DNA from 3 places in the Maritalea sp. S77 genome. Region 1 is predicted to be linked to each of the others. Evidence: predicted binding sites of a transcription regulator. Region 1 holds the regulator's gene; each other region holds the start of a gene.
The links. Region 1 encodes LexA, which represses DNA repair genes until DNA is damaged. Its sites were predicted from a motif close to TGTTCNNNNTGTGTTCNG; they were not measured.
Positions count from the first base shown of each region.

Region 2: ruvC (crossover junction endodeoxyribonuclease RuvC) is a predicted target of LexA. The motif match lies at 1,623-1,640, and genes of this name have one in related genera.
Region 3: recA (recombinase RecA) is a predicted target of LexA. The motif match lies at 2,052-2,069, and genes of this name have one in related genera.

Region 1 covers NZ_JBNAGG010000001.1:227,335-230,617, forward strand. Annotated here, with positions in the region: gene ACP15Y_RS01120 (ComEC/Rec2 family competence protein) at 1-1,615, shown strand, start outside; gene lexA (transcriptional repressor LexA) at 1,628-2,341, opposite strand; gene ACP15Y_RS01130 (metal ABC transporter permease) at 3,088-3,283, opposite strand, start outside.
Region 2 covers NZ_JBNAGG010000004.1:167,603-170,885, reverse strand. Annotated here, with positions in the region: gene ACP15Y_RS13940 (hypothetical protein) at 1-399, opposite strand, end outside; gene ruvA (Holliday junction branch migration protein RuvA) at 433-1,050, opposite strand; gene ruvC (crossover junction endodeoxyribonuclease RuvC) at 1,047-1,556, opposite strand; gene ACP15Y_RS13925 (copper chaperone PCu(A)C) at 1,679-2,665, opposite strand; gene ACP15Y_RS13920 (hypothetical protein) at 2,708-3,112, opposite strand; gene ACP15Y_RS13915 (YebC/PmpR family DNA-binding transcriptional regulator) at 3,138-3,283, opposite strand, start outside.
Region 3 covers NZ_JBNAGG010000002.1:548,031-551,313, forward strand. Annotated here, with positions in the region: gene cckA (cell cycle histidine kinase CckA) at 1-1,875, shown strand, start outside; gene recA (recombinase RecA) at 2,139-3,242, shown strand.

The DNA of each region.
Region 1 (3,283 bases):
TTTTCCACGTATCGGACAGAATATTGCCGTACGTGCTCGGTTCATACCTGTGCCGAAACCAGTTTATCCTGGCGGCTATGACCCGCAGTTTCATAGTTATTTTGATGGAATTGGTGCTTATGGCTCCGCGCTGGAGACCATTCAATTTCAAGCAACATCGAATAGATTTGGTTGGGCAAATGTTCGAAATCTGATCTTTGATATACGTTATGCCATCGCAGCGCGATTTACCGCGGCTATGGCCCCGAGGGATGCGGCGATTGCGCGCGCACTTATCATTGGTGATCAATCAGCCATTGCTCCGGATTTGCGAGATGAAATTGCGGTGAGCGGATTGGCTCACCTGTTGGCCATTTCTGGATTACATTTGAGTTTGGTAGCTGGCGGCATATTTTTTGGACTTCGGTTTTTGTTGGCATTGCCAATGTTCCCACTTTCAATGCCTGGCAAAACGATTGCTGCAATTGCGGCCATGGCAGCGGCACTGTTCTATTTGGGTATTTCTGGCGCAAATATCGCAACGCAGCGGGCCACAATTATGCTCATTATTGCATTTGTTGCTGTGCTGTTGGGGCGACGCGCTATTACGCTGCGGAACGTGGCACTTGTGTGTATCCTGATGATTATTCTCTATCCCAATGAAGTGTTTAAACCGGGCTTTCAATTGTCTTTCGCCGCCGTTGGCGCGCTCGTTGGCGTATATGAATGGACTAGAAATGTGCGGCAGGTGCAGCGATGGCCCGCGTGGTCGCGTTTTTGGGGCGGGTTAAGTTTGACCAGTTTGGTAGCTGGCGTTGCAACTGCGCCCATTGCGGCGGTGCATTTCAGCCAGTTTGCACCATTTGGATTGTTTGCGAACCTTGTGGCCGTGCCATTGGTTGGGTTCTTTGTGCTTCCAGCACTGATTTTTGCGAGCGTGTTGATGCCATTCGGATTGGAAACACCCGTGCTGCACATGGCTGGTTGGGGCATTGAGCAGGTTATTACTATAGCTAAGTTTTTCACCCATCTTGGAGGAGACTGGACTTATGTTGCGCCGCTGCAAGGTTGGGTTTTGCCCGTTTGTGGCGGCGCGCTCATGGTGTTTTTGATCCTGAAGTCCGCATGGCGATTTGTGCCGCCATTGTTTGTGATAGCAATGATCAGCCTTTTCGGCACAGCGTCAACACCTGATCTTCTGGTTTCCGATCAAACACGTTCTGTTTTCCTGAAGCAAAATGATGGGCAGTGGGCGCAGGTCAATCGGATCGGCAATAATTTTACTACCCGTGTTTGGGCGGAGTGGTTGGGCGTTGATTTGAAAGATCAATTGTTGACTGGGCAATGTGATCCGCGCGGCTGTATTGCCGATATCGCTGGGCAAAAAATCTTGCTGGCACGCGACAAAATTGCTGTTCGGGAAGACTGCGGACTGGTTGACCTGATTGTGGAGCAGGATTCACTTTACCAAAGCTGTGCGGGTGTTAGCCAAATGCTGCGGCATTGGGATATACGCCGATTTGGGACAGCTGCAGCTTACTTTAGAGGCGAGATAAACGGCGAAGCTAAATGGAGCATTCGCCATGCCGTGCACGATCAAGCGCGGCCATGGCGAATTGATTACGGCGAAAAATGATCCGCTTAAAGCCTAATATTTGCGGAAGAGGCCGACCAATCGACCTTGAACAGCGACTTGATCCGGACCAAAAATTCGCGTTTCATAGGCCGGGTTGGCGGCTTCAAGTGCAACGGAGTTGCCCTTTTTGCGCAAGCGTTTCAGCGTTGCTTCTTCGCCATCCACAAGCGCCACAACAATTTCGCCATTGGTGGCCGTCTGCTGCTTTTTGATCAGCACAGTGTCGCCATCAAAAATGCCAGCATCGATCATGGAGTCGCCGCGCACTTCCAACGCATAATGTTCACCGCCTGAGAGCATTTCAGGGGGAACCGCAACAGTATGGGATTGGGTTTGAATCGCCTCAATGGGGACACCCGCAGCGATGCGGCCCATCACTGGCACATGCACTGGTGCATGTGCATCGTTAGACATTGGTTCTGGACGCGCAGGCTCAGGTGCTTTGCCTAGTGTTCCTTCAATGACGCTAGGCTCAAACTTAGCCTTCTTGCCACCAAGAGAGGGGTTCATGCTGTCTGGCAAACGAACCACTTCCATTGCCCGGGCGCGGTTGGGGAGGCGGCGGATAAAGCCGCGCTCTTCCAACGCGGTAATTAGGCGATGAATGCCTGATTTCGACTTTAGATCCAACGCGTCTTTCATTTCATCGAATGAAGGGGGCACGCCGCTTTCCTTCATCCGTTCATGGATAAACATCAACAATTCATGTTGCTTGCGGGTCAGCATTGGACTTCCTTTTTAGAATCGGAACAAATGTTGAACAACCATACCTGTTCCTCCTATGTTCTGCAAGTCCGGATTTGCGCCCTCGAAAAGTGACATATTTTCAATGATTTGCAATGGTTGGTGAAAAGGGTGCGTGTTGCCAATGTGCAACAGCCATTTCCATAATGTACAAAATGTCACACCCTATATAGACATCGTAAAACGAACAACGTATAGCGATTGGTGTAACTTCAACTGGGGTGTCCTCCCATATTTTGGGGCCCCGACACCGCAACCAGCAAAGGGGAACATTATGAACCTTAATCATAAATTTCACACGTCCCCGGCGCGTTCCACGCCGGTTTCTAAATAACCGACGTTCTTTTTGAGGACGTCATGGCTGCGTCCTCGCTGTCACAACATCAACACTAACCCTTCTTAGGCGCTGTTTCTGCGTCCGAGAACTCATCGTTAATCGTGCGTTTTCGCGCGGGTTTCCGTGTGGCTGCGTGCATTTTGTCAACTCCAATTTCGGAGAACGAACGCGGCTGCGCGTTTGTCAGGAAACATGAAAAAACAACATGCTTTAACACTTAATATTTTCGAACGATTAGGTTTGGCTTGGCGCCAAATCTTCAGCCGGCGTCAAGCCAATTTCGGTGGACGTTCAAAACGCGTTCGCCGCGCATATGTTGGAGATTTGAGCGCTCATATCCGTAAGGATATTGGCCTCTAAACATCAAAAAAGGGGGCTGCGCGCCCCCTTATCAATTTGTGATCTCATGCGCGCGCTGGGCAGCGGGCGAAAAGAAGAATGCTAGTATGAACAATATGGTCATCACCAGCACAATTGTGGGCGCGGGTGCGCTATCCAAATGGAAGCTGATGAAAACGCCGGTAAAGGCACTAAACACGGCAACGGTTGTTGCGATGATCAACATCGGGCCTAATTTGCGGGTAAGC
Region 2 (3,283 bases), on a different contig from region 1:
CACCACCGAAATAAACATTTCCCCCCTGATGGATGCAATATCTGGCTTAGACGAAAACAGCTCGAAACCAAAATTGATCATCACCGAAAGGAGAAAACCAAAAATGGCACCAGCCATGGTGGCGTTTAGCACAAAAAACTGGCCGGGGAACGTTTCAAATGTCGGGAGGTTTTTGAGCAGCCGCCACAAAAAGAAGCCACTTACAGGTAGGGCACATGCGCCCAAAGCCAACGAGATAAGTGTGGGCTGATAAAAAGCTAAGGAAAAATAAAACCAGCTTGGCTCGCGCAACAATTGGCTCAACGCGCTCCCATTAAACAACATCATCATTAAAAATGCTGAAAATGAAGGCCCCGCGAGCATACTCACCCAAGCAAATGCATGCGGATGCTTGCCCAAATTGCCAGCATTTTGTTGCGCTTGATCTGTCATTTAGGAACTCAATTCCTTTAGCCCCATGCGGATCAGCTTTTCGGTTTCCACACCGTCGCCTTCTTTCGCCACGATACGCGCCACGGCAGCGCTAGCCTGCGCCTGCGCATAACCCAAATTGGTGAGCGCAGAAACCGCGTCAGCCACATTGCCTGACGCAACACCTTCGCCCAACGCTTCTTGCAAACCTTGAACACCCGCATCAATGACGCCACCAACGGGCGCTTTGCCTTTAAGCTCAGACACAATACGTTGCGCCACTTTGGGGCCAACACCGGGTGCGCGGCCCACCATGGCCTTATCTTGCAAGGCGATGGACGATGACAATTCAGAAGCAGATAGAGTGGACAAAATTGCCAATGCCACTTTTGCGCCAACGCCCTGCACAGTCATCAACAACAAAAACCATTGCTTCTCACTTTCAGAGATAAAGCCGAACAATTTGAGCTGATCTTCGCGAACATAAGTCTCGATGAACAGCGACACCGCTTCGCCTTTGGCTGGCATGGCTGTCAATGTGCGCCCAGAGCAATGGGTTTCATAACAAACGCCGTTTACATCTATCAGCGCCTTGTCGTCTGAAATGCCTTCCACCAAGCCTTTTAGCTTCCCGATCATAGACTTGCCTCTCTCCGATTGAGCGCGGGACGGTGATGCGCATGCGCCACCGCAATCGCCAGCGCATCCGCCGCATCTGCGTTTTTAAATTTAGCAGTGGGCATCAACACCTTAATCATCATTTGAATTTGTTTCTTGTCCGCGTGGCCTGCGCCCACAACTGACTTTTTCACCGCATTCGCCGCATATTCGCCCACGCGCAACCCGCATGAGGCGGGCGCCAACAAGCAAACACCGCGCGCCTGCCCTAGCAAAAGGGCCGAGCGCGGCCCCGCATTCACAAAGGTTTCTTCAACCGCTGCTTCATCTGGTCGATATTCTTCAATCAGCTTTTTGATTTCATCATGTAAGCAGAGAAGCCGCTCACTAAGCTCTTCATCGGTGGGCGGTTTAATGGTGCCGGACGCGACAAATTTGAGCCGATTTCCCTCGGTATCAATCACGCCCCAACCGGTATTGCGCAATCCCGGGTCCAGTCCCAATATTCGAATTGAATGTGCGCTCACCGCCGCCCCATTTCGTGAATCAAAAAACGGCGCACACCCAATGTGCACGCCGCTTCAGTTTGAACATGTTCTTGTTCTGTACGCAAGTCAGTTGAAAGCAATTGCACCGACTTGTGCAGGATTTAGTGCTTCGAATGATCCATAGATGGCGCGCCCAAAGGAGCAGCGGGGAACATCACATCCACTTTGCCAGTTTTCTCAAACTCCAAAGTGATGTGCACCATGTCGCCTTCAGCGATGGTTTTGTTTAGGCCCATCATCATGATGTGGAAGCCGCCGGGCTTCAACTCAACAGATGCCCCAGGCGCAATCTCCAAACCCGCTTCAAGCTGCTGCATTTTCATCACGCCGTCCTTCATGCTCATTTCATGAATTTCAACTTTCGCCGCCACATCGGAAGAGGCTGCGATCAACCGATCCGCATTGTCTCCCATATTGGTGACAAGTAAAAATGCGCCGCCCGCTTTCGCCCCATTGGGTGTTGCACGTGTCCAGGCTTTTTCAATCTTAATGTCGCCAGCCATGACCATTTCAGCCATTTTATCTTTTGACATATCGTGCCCGGCATGAGCGTCGGCAACATCAGCACCGCCTTCAATTTTCAAGGCAAGTGCTGGATGCGCTGGCCGATCTTCGCCTGCAACAGGAATTTGATCCCACGCCACACTCGCCGCATCACCGCAATACTGGGTCGCTTTGAAATATAGCGTGTCACCCGCTGCCACATTGGCAATTTTACCGCGGATAACAAACTCATCATAGGCCCAGTCTTCAACGACGCCGCCATCCCAAATAACGCGCTTCACGCCCTCGCTATAGTCTTTGCCGTGTGACGTGAACATTTTTTCATAAGCACCCTTTTCAACACTCAACGCGAAGCCATGGTGAGACATGGGTTTTGCGTTGTAAAAACCTTCAGGCAACTCAACCACCAGCTTGTTGGTGGCCATGCCATCACAACCATGGGGCACGCGCACTACGGCTTTGTAGTAACTATCTGGCTGGGCAACACCAGTTTCCAAAGTGGCGTGAGCAAGGGCATTCCCTGAAAAAAGGGCAATTGAAAGTGCGGCAACAGCAGGGGCCGCGAAAAATTTCGCTGTGTTCATAATTCTATCCTCATAGATTTGATTTGAATTTGTTGGTCGAATTCAAATCGAAACGGGCGGCGCCCTTTGCGCTTGCGGCTCGAACAGATCGAGTCGCCCGACTTGAGGTTGAGAATAAAGGCTATTAGCACCGCGACTTTGAGGAATCGCAAACTGAAGAACGGGAGCGGTAGAAATGTCCGCAAGCACAAACCCAGCCACCTGCGCCATCACGCAAAGGCCACCATCTCCCTCTGCACCCGCAGGCACAGTTTCATCCTGAATTTCAATCAGGCCATGGGTAGTGCAAAGAATGAGGCCATCTTGACCATTGAGCGAAGAAAGCGCCGCTGCATAGCTGGGCAACATGGCCTGCAACAGCAAAAAAATAGCCAAGGCAACGCTGCGCTCTTTACGATCAAAGCGCGGCAGCAATTGCTTGGCTATTTCAAAAACACGACGAAGCATCGTTCGCCCTTTATGATGGTGTCAGCTATTCTTCAGACAATTTTGCCATGTCTTCATCAGACATGTCGTAATTGACATAAACGTTCTGAACATCATCATCATCTTCTAGCGCATCCATCAACTTAAATAATGTCGCACCCTTTTCGGCATCCACTGGTGTCAGGTTTTGCG
Region 3 (3,283 bases), on a different contig from region 1:
GGCTTCTTTTCGACCAATGGCAGCGGGCAAATTCAATATCTCAACGCCACTTTGGCCAACTGGTTGGGCTATGATTTGGCCGAGTTTGACACGGGCTCCATCCATTTGTCTGAAATTGTGCGCGGCGATGGTTCTGGCTTGTTGTTGGGCGGCTCTGCTGATGGACAAATCAAAACTGAAATCATCGATATTGATTTTGTAAAACGCGACGGCACCAACTTGCCAGTGCGCTTGTTGCATCGCGCGGCGCGGCTTGCAGAGGGTGATTTGGGCGAAACCCGCACCCTTGTGCTTGATCGTTCTCGCGGCGCTGATTTGTCTGAAGAGTTGCGCACGGCGGAAGTGAAGTTTTCGCGGTTCTTTAACGACACGCCATTTGCCATTGCAGCTGTGGATTCCGAAGGGCGCATTTTGCGCACCAACGCGCCGTTTATGCGCACATTCGACAATGAGCGCGGTGAGCGCGCTACCGATCATTTACCGCTGTTTGATTTTGTGGCGGATGAAGCCAAGCCAAACTTGTTGACCGCATTGGAGCAGGCAAACGCTAACCACTCGACCATTGAACCTGTTGACGCGGTGCTGAAAAGCGACAATGAACGCAGTGTGCGACTATATGTTTCGGGCATTGACGATCCTGATGAACATGGCGAGAGTGCTATTGTTTATGCGCTGGATACAACGCAACAACGTGTGCTTGAGCAGCAGTTTGCGCAAAGCCAGAAGATGCAGGCGGTTGGGCAATTGGCGGGCGGCATTGCGCACGATTTGAACAATATTCTGACGGCCATTATCGGCTTTTCTGACTTGTTGCTGCTTAATCTGCGCCCGAACGATCCATCGTTTAAAGATACGATGGAAATCAAGCAAAACGCCAACCGAGCGGCAGGGCTGGTGCGGCAATTGCTGGCGTTCTCCCGTCGGCAAACTTTGCGCTTAGAAGTGCTTGAAGTGTCACTGTTGGTGGATGATCTAACCGTGCTGTTTAAGCGCTTGATTGGCGATAGCATCAGCCTCAGCGTGGAACATGCGGCGGAGCTTTGGCCAGTGCGTGCGGACCATGTGCAGCTGGAACAAGTGGTCATCAATCTGGTGGTGAACGCGCGTGACGCGATGCCGGATGGTGGCGCAGTAAATATTCGCACGCGCAATGTGGGCGAAGCCGAGGCCGCGACCTTCAATTATCGCGGTATGCCCGCAGCGGATTATGTGCTGATCGAAGTGCAAGACACCGGCACGGGCATGACGCAAGAGGTGATGGACAAGATTTTTGAACCATTCTTCACCACCAAAGACATTGGCAAAGGCACAGGCTTGGGTCTCTCCACCGTTTATGGCATTGTGAAGCAAACAGGCGGCTTCATCTATGCAGATAGCGAATTGGGCCGCGGTACGACGTTCCGTATCTTCTTGCCGAAATTTGCACATGTGGCGAAAGAAGTTGTTGAGCGTGTGGCGACCCAACGGCGTGATTTGACCGGTAAAGAGCGCATCTTGATCGTTGAGGATGAAGATAGCGTGCGGGCATTTTCTGCGCGAGCCTTGGCGTCTGCTGGCTATGTGGTGCATGAAGCGGATAGCGGCGTGGAAGCGCTGGAGGTTTTGGAAGAAATTGACGGCGAGATCGAATTGCTCATCTCTGACGTGGTGATGCCCGAAATGGACGGGCCGACATTGCTGGGCGAAATGCGCCAGCGTTATCCTGATATCAAGGTGATTTTTGTATCGGGTTATGCTGAAGAAAATGTGCGCAAGGGTCTTGAAGATGATGTAAGCGTCGAGTTTTTGCCGAAGCCGTTTTCTCTAAAACAGTTGGCGGCCAAAGTGAAAAATGTGTTGGCGGGTGAGACTGGCGATGAAGGCGATCTCGATTAGGCTTTGTGCATAGTGATTCTGCGCTCTACGTGTTTTGGCGTAACAATTCTAAGTTGAGCGCAGTTGTAACTAACCCACATGGATAATTTGCATGTGTTTTAGATCAAAAAAAGAACAAACCTGAAAAGCGTATATATTGCAGATATTTATATCGGTTGACAAAATGGTGAAAATATGAGAACAAATATAGTACAAATTATATTTTCACCCGGGCCCGAATAAATTTGCATGGGACCTTGGACTTTGGAATAAGGAGAGGGCATATGGCAAATTCACAACTTCGCGTGGTCGAAGGGGGATCTATGGATAAGAATAAGGCACTTGAAGCCGCGCTCTCTCAGATTGAGCGAAATTTCGGTAAAGGCTCTGTTATGCGGTTGGGTGAAAACTCCGCCGTGGAGGTTGAATCTATCCCAACCGGGTCTTTGGGCTTGGATATTGCATTGGGCATTGGCGGGTTGCCGCGTGGCCGTGTGATTGAAGTGTTCGGGCCAGAGAGTTCTGGTAAAACAACTTTGACACTTCATGCGATTGCCGAAGCTCAAAAAGCTGGCGGCATTTGTGCCTTTGTGGATGCTGAACATGCGCTCGATCCAGTTTATGCCCGCAAGCTGGGGGTGAACATTGATGATTTACTCATTTCGCAGCCTGACACTGGTGAGCAAGCGCTGGAAATCGCGGATACATTGGTGCGCTCTGGTGCGATCGATCTTTTGGTGGTCGACTCCGTTGCGGCGCTAACGCCTAAAGCTGAGCTTGAGGGTGAGATGGGCGATAGCTTGCCTGGTTTGCAAGCGCGCTTGATGAGCCAAGCGATGCGCAAATTGACCGCATCTATTTCTCGTTCGAAAACCATGGTGATTTTCATCAACCAAATTCGGATGAAGATCGGCGTGATGTTTGGTTCACCTGAAACAACAACCGGTGGTAACGCGCTGAAGTTTTACTCTTCTGTACGTTTGGATATTCGCCGCATCGGCGCGATTAAAGATCGCGACGAAGTGGTGGGTAACCAAACACGGGTGAAGGTGGTGAAGAACAAGCTTGCCCCTCCATTCCGTCAGGTTGAGTTTGATATTATTTATGGCGAAGGCATTTCTAAAACTGGCGAATTGCTCGACTTGGGCGTGAAGGCTGGCATGGTTGAAAAGTCTGGGTCTTGGTTCTCTTATGACAGCCAACGTTTGGGGCAGGGCCGCGAAAATGCGCGTCAATTCCTAAAGGATAACCCGCAGATTGCCTATGAGATTGAAAGTGGCGTGCGCGAGAGCGCCGGGCTTTTGACAGAGAATATGATTGCCCCACCGCAACCAGACAAAACTGAGGCTGATGAGAGCCTTGAGATTGTCGATAATTCCAACAAATAGATGTTGGAATAAATTGTCCTTGCTGACATTTAGGCGTCGAA